Regions from separate parts of the Allobosea sp. TWI1241 genome, predicted to be linked through region 1. Evidence: predicted binding sites of a transcription regulator. Region 1 holds the regulator's gene; each other region holds the start of a gene.

Evidence for each region. Region 1 encodes PhoB, which activates phosphate uptake and scavenging genes when phosphate is short. Its sites were predicted from a motif close to TGTCATNNANCTGTCAT; they were not measured.
Region 2: a site for PhoB is predicted at 3,632-3,648, ahead of phnD (phosphate/phosphite/phosphonate ABC transporter substrate-binding protein). Genes of this name have one in related genera too.
Region 3: a site for PhoB is predicted at 5,628-5,644, ahead of phnC (phosphonate ABC transporter ATP-binding protein). Genes of this name have one in related genera too.

What each region holds. Positions count from the first base shown of each region.
Region 1 is NZ_JBDJKW010000015.1:43,050-50,075, reverse strand. It holds gene pstA (phosphate ABC transporter permease PstA) at 1-101, shown strand, start outside; gene pstB (phosphate ABC transporter ATP-binding protein PstB) at 134-934, shown strand; gene phoU (phosphate signaling complex protein PhoU) at 985-1,719, shown strand; gene phoB (phosphate regulon transcriptional regulator PhoB) at 1,731-2,432, shown strand; gene ABE438_RS17070 (YnfA family protein) at 2,678-2,998, opposite strand; gene ABE438_RS17065 (GcrA family cell cycle regulator) at 3,166-3,714, opposite strand; gene ABE438_RS17060 (aspartate aminotransferase family protein) at 4,260-5,474, shown strand; gene argF (ornithine carbamoyltransferase) at 5,477-6,406, shown strand; gene ABE438_RS17050 (Hsp33 family molecular chaperone) at 6,406-7,026, shown strand, end outside.
Region 2 is NZ_JBDJKW010000011.1:69,434-76,459, forward strand. It holds gene phnE (phosphonate ABC transporter, permease protein PhnE) at 78-1,709, opposite strand; gene phnC (phosphonate ABC transporter ATP-binding protein) at 1,706-2,494, opposite strand; gene phnD (phosphate/phosphite/phosphonate ABC transporter substrate-binding protein) at 2,524-3,528, opposite strand; gene ABE438_RS14890 (ABC transporter ATP-binding protein) at 3,673-4,791, opposite strand; gene ABE438_RS14895 (ABC transporter permease) at 4,788-6,497, opposite strand; gene ABE438_RS14900 (ABC transporter substrate-binding protein) at 6,642-7,026, opposite strand, start outside.
Region 3 is NZ_JBDJKW010000003.1:262,038-269,063, forward strand. It holds gene phnH (phosphonate C-P lyase system protein PhnH) at 3-599, opposite strand; gene phnG (phosphonate C-P lyase system protein PhnG) at 602-1,054, opposite strand; gene phnF (phosphonate metabolism transcriptional regulator PhnF) at 1,132-1,875, shown strand; gene phnE (phosphonate ABC transporter, permease protein PhnE) at 1,888-2,742, opposite strand; gene phnE (phosphonate ABC transporter, permease protein PhnE) at 2,739-3,620, opposite strand; gene phnD (phosphonate ABC transporter substrate-binding protein) at 3,784-4,698, opposite strand; gene phnC (phosphonate ABC transporter ATP-binding protein) at 4,766-5,584, opposite strand; gene ABE438_RS06485 (efflux RND transporter periplasmic adaptor subunit) at 5,914-7,017, shown strand; gene ABE438_RS06490 (efflux RND transporter permease subunit) at 7,014-7,026, shown strand, end outside.

The sequences.
Region 1 (7,026 bases):
AGAACTGGCAGCAGCTCGCCTGGGCCGGCTCGCTGATCATCACCTTCTCCATCCTGTTCCTGTCGCTCGCCGCCCGCCGTCTCGTGCGAGGCGCGAAATGACGCTCGCCACGCCCGTCCGAAAGGATAAGTCGATGCTCTCGACCATTGAAACCAGCCCGCAGGTCCTGGACGCCGCCGCGCCCGTGCGCATCGCGGTCCGCAACCTCGATTTCTACTACGGCGAGCACAAGGCGCTGAAGAACATCAACCTGGACTTCCGCGACCGCCACGTCACGGCGCTGATCGGCCCGTCGGGCTGCGGCAAGTCCACGCTGCTGCGCATCTTCAACCGCATCTACTCGCTCTATCCCGAGCAGCGCGCCACCGGCGAGATCATGCTCGACGGCCGCAACGTCATCAGCGGCGATGTCGACGTGAACGAACTGCGCTCGCGCGTCGGCATGGTCTTCCAGAAGCCGACGCCCTTCCCGATGTCGATCTACGACAACGTCGCCTTCGGCATCCGCCTCTACGAGAAGCCGCCGAAATCGGAGCTGGACGACCGCGTCGAGGGCGCGCTGCGCCGGGCCGCGCTGTGGGACGAGGTCAAGGACAAGCTCAAGGCCTCCGGCATGGGCCTCTCCGGCGGCCAGCAGCAGCGCCTGTGCATCGCCCGCACCATCGCCCAGAGGCCCGAGGTCATCCTGTTCGACGAGCCGACCTCGGCGCTCGACCCGATCTCGACCGGCAAGATCGAGGACCTGCTCGAGCAGCTGAAGAGCGATTTCACCATCGTGATCGTCACCCACAACATGCAGCAGGCGGCGCGCATCTCGCAGTACACCGCCTTCATGTATCTCGGCGAGGTGATCGAGTTCGACGCGACCAACACCATCTTCATGAACCCGAGCAAGAAGCAGACGCAGGACTACGTCACCGGCCGCTTCGGCTGAGATCGACACCGCCTTCGACGCTCGCGCCGCCACGACAGGATACGCGCCCCATGTCCGAACACATCGTCCGCTCCTACGACGCCGATCTCGAGGCGCTGCGTCGCAGCCTCGCCGAGATGGGCGGCATGTCCGAGCGCATGCTCGGCGACTCCACCGTCGCTCTGGTGCGCCGCGACACCGCGCTCGCCCAGAAGATCATCAGCGCGGACCAGCGCCTGGACAATCTCCAGCGCGACGTCGAGGAGAAGGCGGTGCTGACCATCGCCCGGCGCCAGCCCCTCGCCAACGACCTGCGCGAGCTGATCTCGGCGATCCGCATCGCCGCCGATATCGAGCGCGTCGGCGATCTCGCCAAGAACATCGCCAAGCGCGCCGTCGCGATCTCCGGCCAGTTCTCGCCGCCGACGCGGGCCGTGGTCGGGCTGGAGCATATGAGCCGCCTGGTCCAGGCCCAGCTCAAGGACGTGCTCGACGCCTATGCCGCCGGCAACGACCGCAAGGCGATGGAGGTCTGGCGCCGCGACGACGAGATCGACGCGCTCTACACCTCGCTGTTCCGCGAGCTCCTGACCTATATGATGGAGGATCCGCGCAACATCACCTTCTGCACGCATCTGCTGTTCTGCGCCAAGAACGTCGAGCGCATCGGCGACCACACCACCAACATCGCCGAGACCATCCACTACCTCGTCACCGGCCAGTCGATCGACGAGACCCGGCCGAAGCTCGACACCACCGACATCCCCGTCGAGCTGCCGGCTTCCGCCGCTTCCGGCGACGCCTGAAAGGGCCCGACATGGCCGCGCGCATCCTGATCGTCGAGGACGAGGAGCCGCTGACCCTGCTCCTGCGCTACAATCTCGAGGCCGAGGGCTTCGAGGTCGACAGCGTGGCGCGCGGCGACGACGCCGAGCTGCATCTGCGCGACAGCACGCCCGATCTCGTGCTGCTCGACTGGATGCTGCCCGGCCTCTCCGGCATCGAGCTCTGCCGGCGTCTCAGGGCCCGGCGCGACACCGAGCGCGTGCCGATCATCATGCTGACCGCCCGCGGCGAGGAGACCGAGCGCGTGCGCGGCCTCGCCACCGGCGCCGACGACTATGTGGTCAAGCCGTTCTCGCTGCCGGAGCTGATCGCGCGGGTGCAGGCGCTGCTGCGCCGGGCCAAGCCCGGCCATGTCGCCGGGCTGCTCACCGCCGGCGACCTCGAGCTCGACCGCACCACGCGGCGTGTGCGCCGGGCCGGCACCGAGCTGCATCTCGGCCCGACCGAGTTCCGTCTGCTCGAATTCCTGATGCAGGCGCCGGGCCGGGTCTATTCCCGGGCGCAGCTGCTCGACGCCGTCTGGGGCCGCGACGTCTATATCGACGAGCGCACCGTCGACGTGCATGTCGGGCGCCTGCGCAAGGCGATCACGCCCGGCAACGCCAAGGACCCGCTGCGCACGGTGCGCGGCGCCGGCTACGCCTTCGACGAGACCTTCGCCCGCGGAGGCTGAAGCGGGCAGGGCGTGACGCGGGCGATCCACCGTCGCTCCGGGGCCCCATGGCCAGTGTCGGTGGAAGATGCAGCGCGACCGCTGCCGCCCGAGCCGGTAGCCGCGCGGTCATGGGTTCCGGGCTCTTCGCTGCGCGAAGCCCCGGAATGACGGCGTGGAGCCGGAGCGCACCCAGCCCGTGCCGGGTTCGGCTTTTGGTCTGCACCAGACGCCGCAATGACGGCGTCGGTTATGCCGAAAGCGGGTCAGCGCGGGGCGGCGACGATTACGCTGGCGCCCGCCAGACACAGCGCCGCGCCGATCAGGTCGAAGCGGTCGGGCGCCACCTTCTCGACCAGCGCCATCCAGCCGAGCGAGGCGAGGATATAGACCCCGCCATAGGCGGCGAAGGTTCGCCCCGCCGCGGGGCTGTCGACCAGCGCCAGCAGCCAGGCGAAGCCGGCCAGCGCCAGCAGCCCCGGCACGAGCCACCAGACCGAGCGGTCGAGCTTCAGCCAGGCCCAGAAGGCGAAGCAGCCGGCGATCTCCGCCAGCGCCGCGCCCGCATAGATCGCGATGGTCGCCATCCTGCCCCTTCCCGCCCGGGATCGTGTTGGTCCGAGGCACTGCTACTCGAAGACCTGTCGTTCCAAGGCTTGCGGCCGGAAACCTGGCTCCCGGCACGATGGCGGGCATGAAAAAGCCGGCCACGGGGCCGGCTTCCTCGGATCGTTTCGCGGTCGCCTTGTCGCCCTCAGGCGCGGACGGCCTTGCGGTCGCGGCGGCGGTCGGCCGCCGGCTGGTAGGCGATGCGGGCATGGTAGCTGCAATAGGGCAGGCCGGTCGACGAGCGGGCGCCGCAGAAGCGGAACTCCGGCGTCGTCGGATCGCCCATCGGCCAGCGGCACATGTATTCGCGCAGATCCATGATGCTGACGCGCTCGGAGAACGGCACCACCACCTCCTCGGCCGGGGCCGGGGTGGCCGCCACCTGCGGCTCGGCCTCGGGTTCGGCCTCGAACTGTGGGGCGAGCGCGGTGTTGCCGCGGGTCAGGCCGGGGCCCGGCGCCGGCGGCGTCATCGGATGCGAGGGGGCGCGCGTCGCGGTCTTGCGCGGACGCGGCGTCGCCGAGCCCGGGGACTTGGCGCGTCCCGACAGGCCGAGGCGATGCACCTTGCCGATGACGGCGTTGCGGGTGACGCTGCCGAGCTCGCCGGCGATCTGGCTGGCGCTCAGCCCGTCGTTCCAGAGCTTCTTGAGCAGCTCGACGCGCTCTTCGGTCCAGGCTCCGGCTTCTGACATCGTTTTCACCTGTCTTCGTCATGCCGCGCCAAAGTCCGCGCGACATCGGGAAAGATCTTGGCGGAATCCGATACCGGCAGCGTCCGCTGTGTAAGCGGAAACCGTGACGCCCGGACCTGACGATACTGGAGACGCCGCACGAGATGTCGTATCCGACGAGACGGACCATACAAGATGCCCTGACTCGGCGACAAGAGTCGGCGAATCGCAAATCGTCTTTTCCCCAGCGAAAGCCTCCCGATTGCGCCGCGGTGAGTCCGATCGGCAACGCTGCCGCTACGGCGGCCGATTGACAGCGCGGAGGCGCTTTTGCATAGTCCGGGCAGAGAGCGGCCGCCCCATCGGGCGGCGCTTATGTTTTTGAGCGATCCGGACTTTTCATCGATGCGGTTCACGGCGCGACGAGACAGCGGGAACGGCCGGCGACGCTAGGCGTCGTCAGCGGGTCGCATGATGCCGGTGCACTGCCGCCGCTCGCCCGCACCGCCGTTCCCGGCCCAGCGTTCCGCACCCCCAGTCTCGTTCCGCCGCAAGGACTTCGCTCCATGAGCACCGCTTCCGACACCGCTTCCGTGCTGTTGCCGACCTATGCCCGCGCGCCGATCGCCTTCGAGCGCGGCGAGGGCGCCTGGGCGATCACGCCCGACGGCCGGCGCTTTCTCGATTTTGGCGCCGGCATCGCCGTCAACGCGCTCGGCCATGCCCATCCGCATCTGGTCGCGGCGCTGACCGAGCAGGCCCAGCGCATCTGGCACACCTCCAACCTCTACACGATGCCCGACGGCGAGAAGCTGGCGCGGCGGCTGTGCGAGGCGACCTTCGCCGATCGCGTCTTCTTCACCAATTCGGGCGCCGAGGCGAACGAGTGCGCCATCAAGATGGCGCGCAAGTACCACGCCGCGAAGGGCCATCCCGAGCGCTACCGCATCATCACCTTCGAGGGCGCCTTCCATGGGCGCACGCTGGCGACCATCGCCGCCGGCGGCCAGCAGAAATACATCGACGGCTTCGGCCCGAAGGTCGACGGCTTCGACCAGGTGCCCTTCGACGACGAGGCGGCGCTCGCCGCCGCGATCGGCCCGGAGACCGCCGCGCTGATGATCGAGCCGATCCAGGGCGAGGGCGGGCTGCGCTCGGTGCCGGCCCGCTTCCTCAAGCATCTGCGCGCGCTCTGCGACGAGCATGGCCTGATGCTGATCTTCGACGAGATCCAGACCGGCGTCGGCCGCACCGGCAAGTTCTTCGCCCATGAGATCGCCGGCGTGACGCCCGACATCATGGCGATCGCCAAGGGCATCGGCGGCGGCTTCCCGATGGGCGCCTGCCTCGCCACCGCCGAGGCGGCCGCCGGCATGACGCTCGGCACCCACGGCACCACCTTCGGCGGCAACCCGCTCGCCATGGCGGTCGGCAACGCCGTGCTCGACGTCATCCTGGCGCCGGGCTTCCTCGACGGCGTGGCGCAGACGGCGCTGCGGCTGCGGCAGTCGCTCGCCCGGCTCAAGGACGAGCACCCGCAGGTGATCGAGGAGATCCGCGGCGAGGGGCTGATGCTCGGCCTCAAGCTCAAGACGCCCAACACCGAATTCGTCGCCCAGGCCCGCGAGGCGGGGCTGCTGGTGGTCGGCGCCGGCGACAATGTCGTGCGCCTGCTGCCGCCGCTGGTAATCGGCGAGGCGGAGGTGGCCGAGGCCGTCTCCCGGCTCGACGCCGCCGCCAAGGCCGTGGAGGCCGGCCTCGCCCGGTCGGCGGCGGAATGAAGATGGAACCCCGGATGCGCCATTTCCTCGACCTGTCCGACTTCTCGGGCGACCAGCTGCGCGCCATCCTGCGCGCCGGCGGCGAGATCAAGTCCCGCCGCCGCACCGAGGCGGCCGCGAGCGACCGCGTGCTGGCCGGCAAGGTCGTCGCCATGATCTTCGAGCAGCCCTCGCTGCGGACCCGCGTCTCCTTCGACGTCGGCATCCGCGAGCTCGGCGGCTCGCCGATGATGGTGACCGGCCGCGAGATCGAGCTGGGCGAGCGCGAGACCATCGCCGACACCGCCAAGGTGCTGTCGCGCTATGTCGACGCCATCATGATCCGCATGCTCGACCACGACGCCGTGGTCGAGATGGCCCGCCACGCCACCGTGCCGGTGATCAACGGGCTGACCAAGCGCCAGCATCCCTGCCAGGTCATGGCCGACGTGATGACGCTCGAGGAGCGCGTCGGCCCGATCGCCGGCAAGCGCGTCGCCTGGACCGGCGACAGCAACAATGTGCTGACCTCCTGGATCCACGCCGCCGGCCGGCTCGACTTCGACCTGGCGGTGGCGACCCCGAAGGAGCTCGCCCCGCCGGACGCGCTGGTCGCCTGGGCCCGCGCGCAGGGCGCGCGCGTGCAGCTGACCGAGCGGGCCGAGGAAGCGGTCGAGGGCGCCGATTGCGTCATCACCGATTGCTGGGTCTCGATGGGCGACGAGGAAGGGGCGCGCCACAACCTGCTGCGGCCCTACCAGGTCGACGAGCGCCTGATGGCCCGCGCCGGCCGCGACGCGATCTTCATGCACTGCCTGCCGGCGACGCGCGGCGAGGAGGTCACCGACGCCGTGATGGACGGGCCGCAATCGGCGGTGTTCGACGAGGCCGAGAACCGGCTGCATGCCCAGAAGGGCATCCTGGCCTGGTGCTTCGGCGCGGTGCCGGCCTAATGGACGACATCTCGGCCGCGACCACGCGGGCACCCGACGACAGGGTCCTGCCCTATACGGTGCCGGCGCTCGACATCCGCGGGCGGGTGGTGCGCCTCGGCGCCTCGCTCGACGACATCCTCGGCCGGCATCACTACCCGGAGCCGGTGGCGCGCGTGCTCGCCGAGGCGGCGGCGCTGACCGTGATGCTCGGCTCGACGCTGAAGGGCGAGGGCCGCTTCCAGCTCCAGACCAAGAGCGACGGCGCCATCCCGATGCTGGTCGTCGACTTCAACGCGCCCGACAGCTACCGCGCCATGGCGCGCTACGACGCCGAGCGCCTGGCGCAGGCGATGGAGGCCGGCACGCTCTCGACCGGCGAGCTGCTCGGCAGCGGCCATCTGGCGATGACGGTCGACCAGGGCTCCGAGACGACGCGCTATCAGGGCATCGTCGCGCTGGAGGGCCAGAGCCTGGAGGAGGCCGGGCACCAGTATTTCCGCCAGTCGGAGCAGATCCCGACGCGCATCCGCCTCGGCGTCGGCAGCGTGCTGTCCGGCGGCGGGCTGGCCTGGCGCGCCGGCGGGCTGATCGCGCAGTTCATGCCGACCTCGCCGGACCGGCTGCGTGCCGCCGACCTC
Region 2 (7,026 bases), on a different contig from region 1:
CGGCGGCTTGCGCACAATAAAAAACGGCCGGCGCCGCGAGGCTCCGGCCGTTCGTCGCATGAGCGGTGCGTGCGCCGTCAGATGATGCGGGCGCGCAGCACCGAGGTGACCAGTTCGGTGACCACGACGACGGCGAAGATCACCACCAGCACCAGCCCGACCTGGTCCCAGTAGAGATTGTCCATCGCCGCCTGCAGCGCGACGCCGAGGCCGCCGGCGCCGACGAGGCCGAGCACCGCGCTCTCGCGCACATTGATGTCCCAGCGGAACAGGCTGACGGCCAGGAAGGCCGGCTTGACCTGCGGCCAGAAGCCCTTGAGCAGCACGGCGCGGCGCGGGGCGCCGGCGGCGCGCAGCGCCTCGATCGGGCCGGGCTTGGCCTCCTCGATCGCTTCGGCGAGGAACTTGCCGGTGAAGCCGATCGAGTGCACCGCCACCGCCATGACGCCGGCCAGCGCGCCGGGGCCGAACACCGCCACGAAGAGCAGCGCCCAGACCAGGGTGTGGACCGAGCGGGTCGCGACCAGGATGAAGCGGCCGAGCGTGTTGACCCAGATCGAGGTCGAGACGTTGCGGGCGCACATCAGCGCGACCGGCGTCGCCAGCGCGATGGCCAGGATGGTGCCGAGCGTCGCGGTGTGCAGCGTCTCGACCAGCGCCGCGCTGACGGCCTTCTGGAAGTAGCCCCAGTCGATCGGCCACATGCGGGCGAACAGGTCGGCCGTCTGCTGGGGCGCGTCATAGAGGAATTCCGGGATGACCTCGACGGTCTGGACCGACCAGGCGAGAGCGACCGCGGCGATGCCCCAGAAGGCGAGGCGCATGGCCCGCTCCGTGGCGGTGTAGCGGTGCCAGACCGTGCCGGAAGCGTCGCGCCGCACTTCGCCCGAGGGTGCCTCGTCCTGGTAGATGCGCCGCATGAAGGCGGAGAGCACCTCGCCGGCCATGACCGCCAGGATGATGGCGATGATGATGGTCAGCACGAAGTCGTAGTCGAAGCGCTGGAAGGCGGTGAACAGGGTCGCGCCGATGCCGCCGCCACCGACAATGCCGACCAGCGCGGAATTGCGCAGGTTGGAATCGAGCTGGTAGGCGGCGAAGCCGATGAAGCGCGGCAGCACCTGCGGCACCACGCCCATGATCACCACCGACATGAAGGGCGAGCCGGCGGCGCGCAGCGCCTCGATCGGCTTCATCGACATTTCCTCGACCGCCTCGGCGATCAGCTTGGCGATGAAGCCCAGCGTCGCGACGATCAGGGCGAGCACGCCGGCGAGCGCGCCGAAGCCGACGGCCTTGACGAAGAGAATGGCGACGATGACCGGGTGGAAGGTGCGGAACAGCGCGATGAGCCCGCGCGCCACCACCGTGACCGGCATCGGCATCATGTTGCGCGCGGCGCACAGGCCGAGCGGCAGGGCGAGCAGCACGCCGGCGAAGGTCGAGATGATCGCGATCTGCAGCGACTCGACCATGCCCTGGACGAGCAGCTCCATCTTGTCGCCGGCCGTGTTGGGCGGCAGCATCCGGCCGATGAAGCGGGCGCCGTTGTCCAGGCCCTGGACGAAGCGCTCCCAGCGGATGTCGACGATCTGGGCCGCATAGGCGACATAGGCGAGGAACAGGACCGCGCCGATGCGCAGCGGCCAGTTCACCGGGAAGGCGCGGGCGCGCAGGCTCCCGGCGGGGAGGGCGGACGGCGTGCTCATTCCATCCAGCCTTCGCCGCCATAGATCTCGGCGAGATGCGAATCCTGCAGGCCCTCGGGCGGGCCGTCATAGACGATCAGCCCCTTCGACATGCCGATGATCCGCTTTGAGAAGCGGCGGGCGAGGGCGACGTTGTGGATGTTGACCAGGACCGGGATGCCGCGCTCGCGGCCGACCTCTGCCAGCAGCTCCATGATCTCGACCGAGGTCTTGGGGTCGAGCGAGGATGTCGGCTCGTCGGCGAGGACGAGGTCCGGCTCCTGCATCACCGCGCGGGCGATGCCCACGCGCTGGCGCTGGCCGCCGGAGAGCTGGTCGGCGCGGCGGGTGGCGAACTCGCCCAGCCCGACGAGGTCGAGCAGGGCGAAGGCGCGCGCGATGTCGGCTTCGGAGAAGCGGCGGGTCCAGGCCCGCCAGACCGGGACGTAGCCCAGCCGCCCGCAGAGCACGTTCTCGATCACGGTGAGCCGCTCGACGAGATTGTACTCCTGGAAGACCATGCCGAGCCGCCGGCGGGCCTGGCGCAGCGCGTCGCCCTGCAGCTTCGCCAGGTCGGTGCCGTCCAGCATGATCGCGCCGGAGGTCGGATCGACCAGGCGGTTGATGCAGCGGATCAGCGTCGACTTGCCGGTGCCGGAGGGGCCGATGATGGCGACGATCCCGGGCTGGTCGACCGTGATCGAGATGTCGCGCAGCACGGGCTGTCCGGGCCGGTATTCCTTGACGAGATTGCGGATGACCAGCGTCCGGCAGGTGCCGGACGCATCGCTTGGCAGGGCGCTCATGGGCTTGGCTTGGTCTTCTTCTTGGGGGATCAGGGCTTGGCCGGAGCCTGCTGCTGCTGGCGCTTCTTGGCGGCGGCGTCCGCCTCGCGCTTCGCTTCGGCGTCGTAGGCCGCCTTGTTGTAGGGCGTGCCCGACTTCTCGGCCACGTCACGCACGATCGCCCAGTCCTTCTGGTAGGTGATCGGCAGGAAGCGGTCGTCGCCGTTGAACTCCTTCGTCATCTCCGGGGTGAAGCGGAAGGAGAAGAAGCAGTCCTGCAGCTTCTTGGCGAGCTCGGGCTTGAGGTCGTGGGCGTAGGCGAAGGAGGAGGTCGGGAACACCGCGCTGCGATAGATCTCGCGGGTGTCCTCCTTCTTGATCGTGCCGCGCACGATCATGCGTTCATAGACGTCGCCGGCGACGGCGGCCATGTCGTAGTCGCCGGAGACGACGCCGAGCAGCGACTTGTCGTGACCGCCCGACATCAGCGGCTTGTAGTCCTTGTCGGCCTCGAGCCCGTGTTCGGGGAAGAGCACGCGCGGCGCGAGATTGCCGGAGTTCGACGAGGGCGAGGTGTGGGCGACCTTCTTGCCCTTGAGGTCGGCCAGCGTCTTGTAGGGGCTGGACGCCTTGACCACCGCGACGAGGTTGTAGCCGCGCACGCCCGCGGCCGAGCCCTTGGCGGCGAAGGGGATCGCGCCTGCGAGGTTCACGGCGAAGCCGGTCGGCCCGGTCGAGAAACCGGCGAAATGCAGACGGCCCGAGCGCATGGCCTCGATCTCGGCCGAGTTGGACTGGACCGGATAGTAGACGATGCGCTTGCCGGTGCAGGTGGCGAGATGGTCGGTCAGCGGCTTGAAGACGTTGGCGTAGACCGCCGGGTCCTCGACCGGGGTGTAGGCCCAGACCAGCGCGGACGGGTCCTTCCACTTGGCCGGGTCGGTCGGCGCGTCGGCGACGAGGTCGTTGTTGGCGTCGCAGTAGAGCGTGTCGAGCTGGCCGCGATTGGGGCAGGCGTCCTGGGCCTGGGCGGGCGCCGTCGCCACGGCGAGCATGAGCGGGGCGGCAGCGGTGGCGGCAAGGCGGGCAAGTCGCAGATCGAGCAAGGCGTCTCTCTCCTCTCGGCGGCCCCGCTCCGATGCGGCGAGGGCCCTTTGGTGACATGAAACCGTCACAAAGCACTCATGCACGCGGGGTGCTTAGTCGGCAAGCCACATCAGGGACTTGTCCGGAAGAAGCAGCGTGGCCGCTTCGCCGAGGCCGTAGAGCTCGTTTCCCGAGCGAAACGGCAGGTCGACCGCCACCTCGGAGCCGCCGACCGCGACACCGTAGCGCACGCTCGCGCCGAGGAATTCGCGGTGCCTGACCGTGCAGGGCAGGCGGGCGATGCCGGGGCCGGCCGCGGCGTCGGGCGGGGCGAGATCGGCGTGCTGCGGGCGGAAGACCAGGCGCGCGCCGGACGGCACGCTCTGGCCGGCCGGCACCTCCAGCGCCGTGCCGCCTTCCAGCGTGAAGCGGCGGCTGCCGCCGCTCTCCGCCAGCGCGCCGGAGAGGATGTTGGCGGTGCCGAGGAAGTTGGCGACGAAGAGGTTGGCCGGGCGCTCGTAGAGCTCCATCGGGGTGCCGACCTGCTGGACGGTGCCGTCGTTCATCACCGCGATGCGGTCGCAGATGCTGTTGGCCTCCTCCTGGTCGTGGGTGACGAAGATGGTGGTCAGGCCGAGCCGCTGCTGCAGGTCGCGCAGTTCGCGGCGCACCTGCACGCGCATCTTGGCGTCGAGATTTGAGAGCGGCTCGTCGAGGAGCAGCACCTTGGGCTCGACCGCGACGGTGCGGGCGACCGCGACGCGCTGCTGCTGCCCGCCCGAGAGCTGCGAGGGGCGCCGCTCGCCGAGATGGGCCAGCCCGACCAGCGCCAGCGCCGCCTCGACGCGCCGCTCGATCTCGGCGCGCTTCACGCCGCGCTCCTCCAGGCCGAAGGCGACGTTGCGGCGTACCGTCATGTGCGGCCACAGCGCATAGGACTGGAACACCATGCCGACATCGCGCTTCCAGGGCGGCAGCGCCGTGATGTCGGCGCCGCCGATGGTGACGCGGCCGGTATCGGCCTGGTTGAAGCCGGCGATCAGCCGCAGCAGCGTGGTCTTGCCGCAACCGGACGGGCCGAGGAAGGCGAAGAACTCGCCGGGTTCGATCGCCAGGTTGACGTCCTTGAGGACGTGGTTGTCGCCATAGGACAGGTTGACGCCCTCGATCGCCACCGAGACGGCGGGCGTGGTCGGCAGGCTGTCGGCGGGAGCGGTGCTCGGCATGGTCATAGGCCACGGGCCTTCTGGCTGCGTTCGATGACGAGATGGGAGAGGAAGGTGCAGAGCGCGACCAGCACCACGGCGACGACGCCCAGCGCCGCGCCGGGCCCGCGCCCGGCCGCCGACTGCATGAAGACGTAGAGCCCGTAGGCCAGCGGCGCGTCGGAGTTGGACTGCACCAGCATCAGAGTGGCCGAGAGCTCGACGGCCGCGGTCGCGAAGGAGGTGACGAAGCCGGCGAGGATGCCGCCGGTCATCAGCGGCACCACCACGCGCCGGACGGTGCGGGCCTTGGTGGCGCCGAGGTTCTCCGCCGCCTCCTCCAGCGAGACGGAGATCTGCTGGAGCGCGGCATAGCAGGCGCGCAGCGCATAGGGCAGGCGCCTGATCGCCAGCGCCAGCACGATGGTCACCCAGAGCGCGGCGAGCGGCGTGCCGTCCGGCAGCGTGATGCCGTAGAAGGTGCGCAGATAGCCGATGCCGAGCACTACGCCCGGGATGGCGAGCGCGGCCGAGGCCATCCAGTCCAGCCATTCGCGCCCGATCAGCTTGGTGCGCAGGACGAGATAGGCGATGGCGACGCCGAGCACGACGTCGATGGCGCCGGCCAGCGAGGCGTAGATCAGCGTGTTCTTGATGTAGAGCGAACTCTCGCCGAAGACGCGGCTGTAATGGGCCAGCGTGTAGGCATCCGGCAGCGGCGAGAACGACCAGATCGTCGCGAAGGAGAGCAGCAGCAGGCCGAGATGCGGCGCCAGCACCAGCGCCAGGATCAGGAAGACCACGCCATAGCCGAGGATCGCCTCGTGCGGGCGCATCGCGCGCCGGGCGAGGCCACCGCCGCCGCGCTGCGTGGTGGCGTAGTCGCGGCCCTTCAGCGCCAGCGCCGAGAACCACATCGCCAGCACGGAGGCGACGATCAGCACCACGGAGATGACATAGCCCATCGGATCGGTGATGCCGATCGAGGTGACGCGCAGATAGGCCTGCGGCGCCAGCATGTCCTTGACGTTGAGCAGCAGCGGCGTGGCGAGGTCGTCGAAGACCTTGACGAAGACCAGCGAGGCGCCGGCGAGATAGCCCGGCATGGCGAGCGGGAAGACGATGCGGCGGAACAGGCGGAAGCCCGAGGAACCGAGATTCTGCGCCGCCTCCTCCATGGCCCGGTCGATATTGCGCAGCGCCGCCGAGAGATTGATCAGGATGAAGGGGAAGTAGTGCACGGTCTGGACGAAGATGACGCCGTTCAGCCCCTCCATGAAGTCGAGCTTGAAGCCGAACCAGTCGTCCAGCAGCAGGTTCACCGTGCCGTTGCGGCCGAAGAAGAGCTGCATCGCCACCGCGCCGACGAAGGGCGGCATGATCAGCGGCAGGAAGCCGAGCGTCTGGACGATCACCGCGCCGCGGAAGGCGAAGCGCGTGGTCAGATAGGCCAGCGGCAGGGCGAAGACCGAGGCCCAGACCACCGACATGGACGAGACGTAGAAGGAGTTCCACAGCGAGCGCATGAACAGCTCGGTGCGGGCGAAGTCGTAGAAGTTCACCAGGGTGAAGGTCGAGGTGCCCTTCTCGGTGAAGGCGACATAGATGACGGTCGCCACCGGCAGCACCAGGAAGGCCAGCAGGAAGGCTGCGATCGCCAGCGCGAGCGCGATCTGGCCGGACGTCGCGGAGGCGAGGCGGGCGCGGCGCGGGGGAGTGGAGACGGCGGTCATCGGCTCTCGTTTCGCGAGGTCATGTCGGTCGGGCTCTCGCGCCACGGCCGGGCCGGGACCGGCCCGTCACCGTCTCCCTTCCGGGAGGCGCATCGGGGCCGGTGCGGCCCGCCGTGCGGGCGGGCATGACGGGATCGCGCCGGCTCAGCGGGCCGCCTTCAGCGCCTCCTCGGCCTTGGCCTTGGCCTTGGCGTAGTTGTCGCGGGCGAAGCTCGCCCATTGCGCTTCGACCTCGGCCTGGCGGGCGCCCTTCTGCTTGCCGCCGGTGAAGGCGCCGCGCAGTTCGGCGCTGGCGGCCTGCTCCTCGCTGACCGGCATGGCGGCGATCAGGTCGCGGGCCTCGCCGGCGAACGCACGGGCCTTCTCGTTCGGCTTCTTAGCAAGCGCGGCATCGACGGCGTGCAGCGTCTTGGTGACGTCCTTGAGCGCGTCGAGCTGGAAGGAGATCAACTGGTCGAACAGCGTGTCGACCACCGCGGTGCGGACCTCCGACTTGTCGACGTCGAAGCCGATCATCTTCTGGAAGCGC
Region 3 (7,026 bases), on a different contig from region 1:
GGCTAGACCTCCCGGACCTGCGTGGAGCGCGGCAGGCCGAGCGCCCACGTGCCATGGACGAGCAGCATGTCGACCCCGAGCGGGTAGAGCGCCGCATTGGCCGCGACCTCGCCCCAGAAGCCCGGCCGCAGGCCCGCCGGAGCGACGCTGCGGCTGCCGGGTATTCCCGGCCCTTCGAGCAGGACGGCGGGGCCGCCCGCGAAGCCGGCGCAGGGCACGATCAGTGTCGCCGCGCGGTCGGGGAACTGGTCCTCGCCGGGATGGAAGGCGGCGAGCGCCGGCGCCTCGGCCCCGGCGAGGACAGCGAACAGGGCGCGATGCGGCTCCGCCACCAGGGGCGCGGCGCAGTGGAAGCGCAGCCAAGCCCCGGCCGGCCCGTCGCGCAGTCCCTGCGGCAGCCAGAGCGGCGTCTCATAGTCGGCGAGTGTCAGCAGCACGGTCGCGGCGGCGGCCGGCAGGCCGGGCGGCGGCGCGACCGTGCTGTCGAGATCCTGCACCAGACCCGGCTCGGCCATGGCGGCGAGCACGGCCCGGAACGCGGCTTGCGACTGGAGGATCGGATCGGCGAAGCCGGCGCCCAACGCGATATCGGCCTGCATGCTCAGCCTCCCCTGACCAGGGTGAAGAAGTCGACGCGGCTCGCCGCCGCCTTGCGCGAGGCGAGCTCGCGGGCGGCGCGCTGCGCCTCGGCCAGCGCCTCGATCCCGCGCCCGAGCGGGCCGGCTGCGCCCTCGCGTTGCAGCAGCGCCTCGGCGACCGCCGCCAGCCGCGCCTTGCGGCCATCGCGCCCCAGCGCATAGGAGAAGCCCATCGTGCCGCAGGCGAGCCGGATCACGCAGCGCGTCACGGTCGCCTCGCCGAGATTGAAGCGCCGGCCGGCGCCGCCCGCCCGGCCCTCGACCATCACCGTTCCCGTCTCGGCCGGCTTCAGCACCTCGTGCGCCGGCAGCGGGCCGGCCGCGCCGAGCAGCACCTCGATCTCCGCGCGGGAGGCGCGTGCCAGCACCGCCAGCCGCCTGCGCCGTGCCTGCGTCTCGTCCATACCGGTCCGCATCTCTCGCCAAGCCCTAATGTCTAGACTATGCTAAGCCCGTCACGCAGAAAGGTCTATACATTTTGAATGACGCTTCGATGACGGGCGAGCTGGAGGCTGCGCCGGCCGACGGCACGGTCTGGCGCCGCATCGCCGACGAGATCGCCGGTGCGATCGACCGCGGCGACTATGCCGCCGGCGACCTGCTGCCCGCCTCGGTGGCGCTGGCAGAGCGCTATGGCGTGCACCGGCACACCGTCCGCCAGGCCTTCCGCCATCTCGCCGAGCAGGGGCTGGTCTCGGTCTCGCGCGGGCGCGGCACGCAGGTCATCGCCCGGCGCTTCCCTTACCGGCTCGGCCGGCGCGTCAGCCTGCGCACCAATTTCGGCGCCGCCGGCATCCCGGCCTCGGGACAGGTGATCGACGCTGCCGTCGTGGCGGGCGACGCCGCCGCCTGCGAGCGCCTGTCCCTGCCGACCGGCAGCCCGCTCTGGCGCATCCGCAGCGTCAGCCTCGCCGACGGCCTGCCGGTCGGCACCGGCGTGCACCAGCTCTGCGCCACGCGCTTTCCCGGCTTCGACCGCTTGCTGGCGGAGGCCGGCGCCTCGCTCACCGCCGCCCTCAAGGCCTGCGGCATTCCCGATTACGTCCGGCTGCAGACCCGGCTCGGCGCCAGGCTCGCCGATGCGCGCGAGGCGGATCTGCTGAAGATCGCGCCGGGCGCGGCAGTGCTGACCTCGGACGCGGTCGACGCCCTGCCCGATCTCTCGCCGATCCACCTGATCGACAGCGTCTTCGCCGGCGAGCGCATGGAGATGCTGGTCGAGCCCTTCGCCGAGTGAGACGCAGCCGGCTCAGCCGCCGCGCTGGCCGATGATCGCGAAGCGCAGCCGCGTCGAGAGGAAATCGATGGTCGAGACAGCCGCGAGGATCAGCAGGATCAGGAAGGAGACCTGCTGCCATTCCAGCGTGCGGATCGTCTCGGCGAGGTAGAGGCCGATGCCGCCGGCCCCGACGATGCCGATGATCGTCGAGGAGCGCGTATTCGACTCGATGAAGTAGAGCACCTGGCTCGCCAGAACCGGCAGCACCTGCGGGATCAGCCCGAAGCGGATCGCGTGCAGCCGGCCGCCGCCGACCGAGGTGACGCCCTGCACCGGCTTGCGGTCGGAGGCCTCGATCGCCTCGGAGAACAGCTTGCCGAAGGCACCGAGATCGGCGGTCATGATCGCCAGCATGCCGGCGAAGGGGCCGAGCCCGACGACGTTCACCCAGATCAGCGCCCAGATCAGCGCATCGACGCCGCGCAGGGTGTCGAGCGAGCGGCGGGCCAGCATGTGCACGATCCGGTTGGCGACGACGTTGCGCGCCGCCAGGAAGCCGAGCGGAAAGGCGAGGATCGCCGCCATCACCGTGCCGAGGAAGGCGATGGCGATGGTCTCGAACAGCGCCTTGACGAAGATCATCGCGCGGGCGAGCGAGCCGGGATCGGGCGGCAGCATCAGCACGACGAAGCGGCCGAGATTGCCGAAGCCGGAGAGCACCCGCCAGAGCGAGACCTCGAGCGAGGCGACGCCATAGGCGAAGAGGCCCGCCAGCGCGGCGATCACCGCGAGCGTCGCCGCCCTGCGCCCGGGCGAGCCGCGCAGCACCGCGCCGTGGCGGGCGACCAACGCCGCGCGGTCCGTGTCGGAGAGCACCAGAGTCATCGGCCCTGCTCCATGCCGAGCAGCGCATGGCGCAGCCGCTCGGTGCCGTAGTCGATCAGCATGACCGTCACGATGATCATCAGCAGGATCGCGCTGACGTCGGTGAAGTAGAATTTCCGGATCGCCTCGATCAGGTCCTGGCCGATGCCGCCGGCACCGACGAAGCCCATGATCGCCGCGCCGCGCACATTGATCTCGAAGCGCAGCAGCCCGTAGCTGGCGAAGTTCGAGAGCACCTGCGGCACCACCGCGAAGCGGATGGTCTGCCACCAGCCGGCGCCGGTGGCGCCCACGCCATCGACCGGCTTCATGTCGATGTTCTCGACCACCTCGGAGAACAGCTTGCCGGTGGCGCCCATGGTGTGGATCGCGATGGCGAGCACTCCGGGCAGCGGCCCGAGCCCGAAGGCGATCACGAAGATCAGCGCGAAGACGATCTCCGGCACGGTGCGGCAGAATTCGAGGAAGCGGCGCGCCAGGAAGCGCCCGGTCGCCGAGCGCCCGAGATTGGCCGCCGCCACGAAGCAGAGCGCGAAGCCGCCGAGCACGCCGAGCACCGTGCCGACATAGGCGATCAGCAGCGTCTGCCAGAGCAGCCTGAGCCAGCCTCTGAGATTCCAGAACCATTCGGCGAGATCGGCGCCGAGCGTCGCCCAGCGCAGCCGCGGCAGGATCTCGTAGAGATAGTTGGGAAAGCGCCAGACATTGGCGGCGAAGCGTGGCAGGTCGACCTCGGCGCCGATCGCGGACAGCCAGACGCAGGCCAGGAAGAGGCCGGCGCCGAGCAGGGTCCGGCGCAGCCGTGCCGCCGCCGCCCGCCGGTAGAGCGCGGCATGGGCGGCGATGGCCGGATCGGCGCGATCGATCGCGAGTGTCATGACAATGTCCGTCGCCGAAAGAGGAGGCGGCTAGAGCGGGCCGCAGCCGTCATGCTCGGCCTTGTGGCGAGCATCCACGTCTTGAACACCGCGCGCGATCAGCGAAGCGAAGACGTGGATGGTCGGGACAGGCCCGACCATGACGGGCTGCGACTGAAATGGCTTACGAGGACTTCTTCTTGCGCAGTTCGTCGACGAACTTGTTGAGCTCGATGATCGGGTCGTAGGCCTTGTTGTCGACCGCGACGAGCGGGCCCTGCTTGCCTTCGTAGATCTTGTCGAAGGCGGCTTTGTCCTTCGTGGTAATGTTGAGGACGGCGTCGCGGATCGCGGTCTTCAGCTGCTCCGGCATGTCGGAGAGATAGGCCATCGGCGAGTTCACGATCTGCTCGGACTTGAAGATGATCCGGAAGTCCTCGGCCTTGGCCATGTTCTTGCGGGCCATGCGCTGCAGGTTGGATTCCTGCTCGTCGTTCCACCAGTTGGCGACCATGTCGACGGTGCCCTGCTGGAGCGCGATGATCGCGTTCTCATGGCTGCCGGTATAGACGACCTTGCCGAAGAAGCTCTCGGGCTCGATCTTCATCTGGTTCAGCGCGAAGCGCGGCACGTTGTTGCCCGAGGTCGAGTTGGGATCGACCAGGCCGAGATTCTTGCCCTTCAGGTCCTCGACCTTTTGATAGGGCGAGTCCTTCTTCACGTAGAAGACCGAATGATAGCCCTTGGTGCCGTCGAGATTGGTCTCGATCGCGAAGGCGTCGATCTTGGCGCCGGTCATGCGGGCGCGGGCGAAGGAGGACGGGCCGTAGGAGGCGATGTGGATGTTGCCCGCCCGCTGGCCCTCGATGATCGCCGCATAGTCGTTGGCGATGCGCAGCGTCACCTTGGTGCCGAGTTCCTTGGCGAGATAGTTGACGAAGGGGGTGTAGCGCTCGGTCACGCCGGAGGCATTCTCGGCCGGGATGATCGCGAAGACGATCTCGGGATACTTGGCCTTCCAGTCGTGGGCCAAGGCCGGGGCGGCGAGCGCGCCGGCGAAGCCGGCAGCGAGCATGAGGGTATGGCGACGGGTCAGCATGGGGTGCTCCTGTGGTCCTGTCGAAGATGGTTCGGTCGGCGTCTCGCCCGCGGTCGCGCGGATCCGCTCAGGCGACGCTCTGCCTGGCGCGCCTCGCTTCCGAGGTCGCGATCTCGTCCAGCGCCTCCAGCGCGTCGGCGCCGGCGTCCCTGGCCTCGATTCCGTAGAGATCGGCCGCCACCGCCTTGGTCAGCGCGTGCGGCGGGCCGTCGAACACCACCTTGCCGCCGGCCATGCCGATCAGCCGGTCGCAGTATTTCGACGCGATATCGAGATGGTGCAGGTTGCTGATCACGGTGATGCCGTCCTCGCGGTTGATGCGGAACAGCGCGTCCATCACGACCTGGGTGTTGCGCGGGTCGAGCGAGGCGATCGGCTCGTCGGCGAGGATGATCGCCGGCTCCTGGACCAGGGCGCGCGCGATGGCGACGCGCTGCTGCTGCCCGCCCGACAGGGTCTCGGCGCGCTGGGCCAGCAGGTGCCCCATGTCGAGACGTTCCAGTGCCGCTATGGCGCGGATCTTGTCGTCCTGCGAGAAGCTCCTGACCAGTGTCAGCGCCGCCGCGCGGTGGTTCAGCCGGCCGAGCAGGACATTGGTCAGCACGTCGAGGCGCCCGACCAGGTTGAACTGCTGGAAGATCATCGCCGTGTCGCGGCGCCAGCCGCGCAGCGCCGCCCCCTTCAGCGCCGTGACCTCGCGCGCGCCGCTGAAGATGCGGCCCTCGCTCGGCTCGCTCAGCCGGTTGAGCATGCGCAGCAGCGTCGACTTGCCGGCGCCCGAGCGGCCGATCACCCCGACCATCTCGCCGCGCGGAATCGACAGGCTGACGCCATCGACGGCCACATTACCGCCGAACCGCTTGGTCAAACCTTCGATCCGCAGCATGCCGGCTCTCCCGTCGTGACGGCGGGAGCGGTAGCGGCCGCAGATGACAGCCCGGTGACGCGGCGTCGGCAGCGGCGGCGCCGAGGCGGATCACCGGATCGTGATCGCCTTACGTAAGGCCCGCGCCAGGCCGGTGCCAGGCCGGTGCCGGCCCCATCCGCCCGGCGCGGGACCGCATCCGGCCGGCCCGGCATCGGCTTTGCTTGTCGCGGCGAGGTCCGTTGGCGTACCGGGGATGCCGCTACGGCCCTCCTTCCGCCCACAAGCTCGCTTATCAAATCGTACCGCCCAGTCTAAATCAGGTCCGACCTACCGGAGCGTCCCGCCTCATGAAGCGTTTTCTTCTCCTCATCCTGATCGCTGGACTGGCGGCCGGCGGGTATTACGGCTTCAGGTACCAGACCAAGGCCTCCCAGCAGCAGGCCCAGGCGCCGGGCGGTGCCGCCCGCGCCCCGGCCGTGCCGGTCGAGGTCGGCAGCATCGAGGTCGCCAGCGTCGACGAGGAGGTCGAGGCGCTCGGCACCCTCGCCGCCGACGAGTCGGTGGTGATCGCGCCCGAGATCGCCGGCCGCGTCACCGCACTCGGCTTCAAGGAGGGCGACCGGGTCAAGAAGGACCAGCCGCTGGTCATGCTCGACACCGCCATCCTCGACGCCGAGCTGGCGCAGGCCAAGGCGGACGTCTCGCTCGCCCGCGACACCTATGAGCGCAACACCTCGCTGGTGAAGCGCGGCGCCGGCACGCAGGTGGCGCTGGAGCAGGCCACCGCCCAGCTCGCCTCGCAGGAGGCGCGGCTGCAGCTCGCCCAGGCCAAGCTCGCCTTCGCCACCATCAAGGCGCCGTTCAACGGCGTGGTCGGCCTGCGCTCGGTCGGCGTCGGCGATTTCGTCTCGGTCGGCAAGCCGCTGATCACCCTGACCAATATCGACCCGATCAAGGTCGATTTCCGCGTGCCGGAGATCTTCCTGACCCGGGTGCGCACCGGCCAGCAGATCCAGCTGCGCGTCGACGCCATCCCCGACCGGCCCTTCACCGGCACGGTCTTCGCCATCGACCCGGTGGTCGACGTCAACGGCCGCGCCGTCCGCCTGCGCGCCACCGTTCCCAATGGCGACCTCGTGCTGAGGCCCGGCCTGTTCGCCCGCGTCACCGTGGTGGTCGACCAGCGCCACGAGGCGCTGCTGGTGCCCGAGACCGCAGTCGTGCCCGACGGCATGAGCAAGGTCGTCTTCGTGGTCGAGGACGGCAAGGCCAGGCGCGTCCAGGTCGAGCTCGGCAAGCGGCTTCCCGGCAAGGTCGAGGTGGTCAAGGGCCTGAAGCCCGGCATGCAGATCGTCACCGCCGGCCAGATGCGCCTGCGCGACGGCTCCACCGTCTCGATCAAGGAGAAGACCGTCGTGCAGACCAGCGCGCTGCCGGGCGCCGTGCGATGAGCCTGTTCG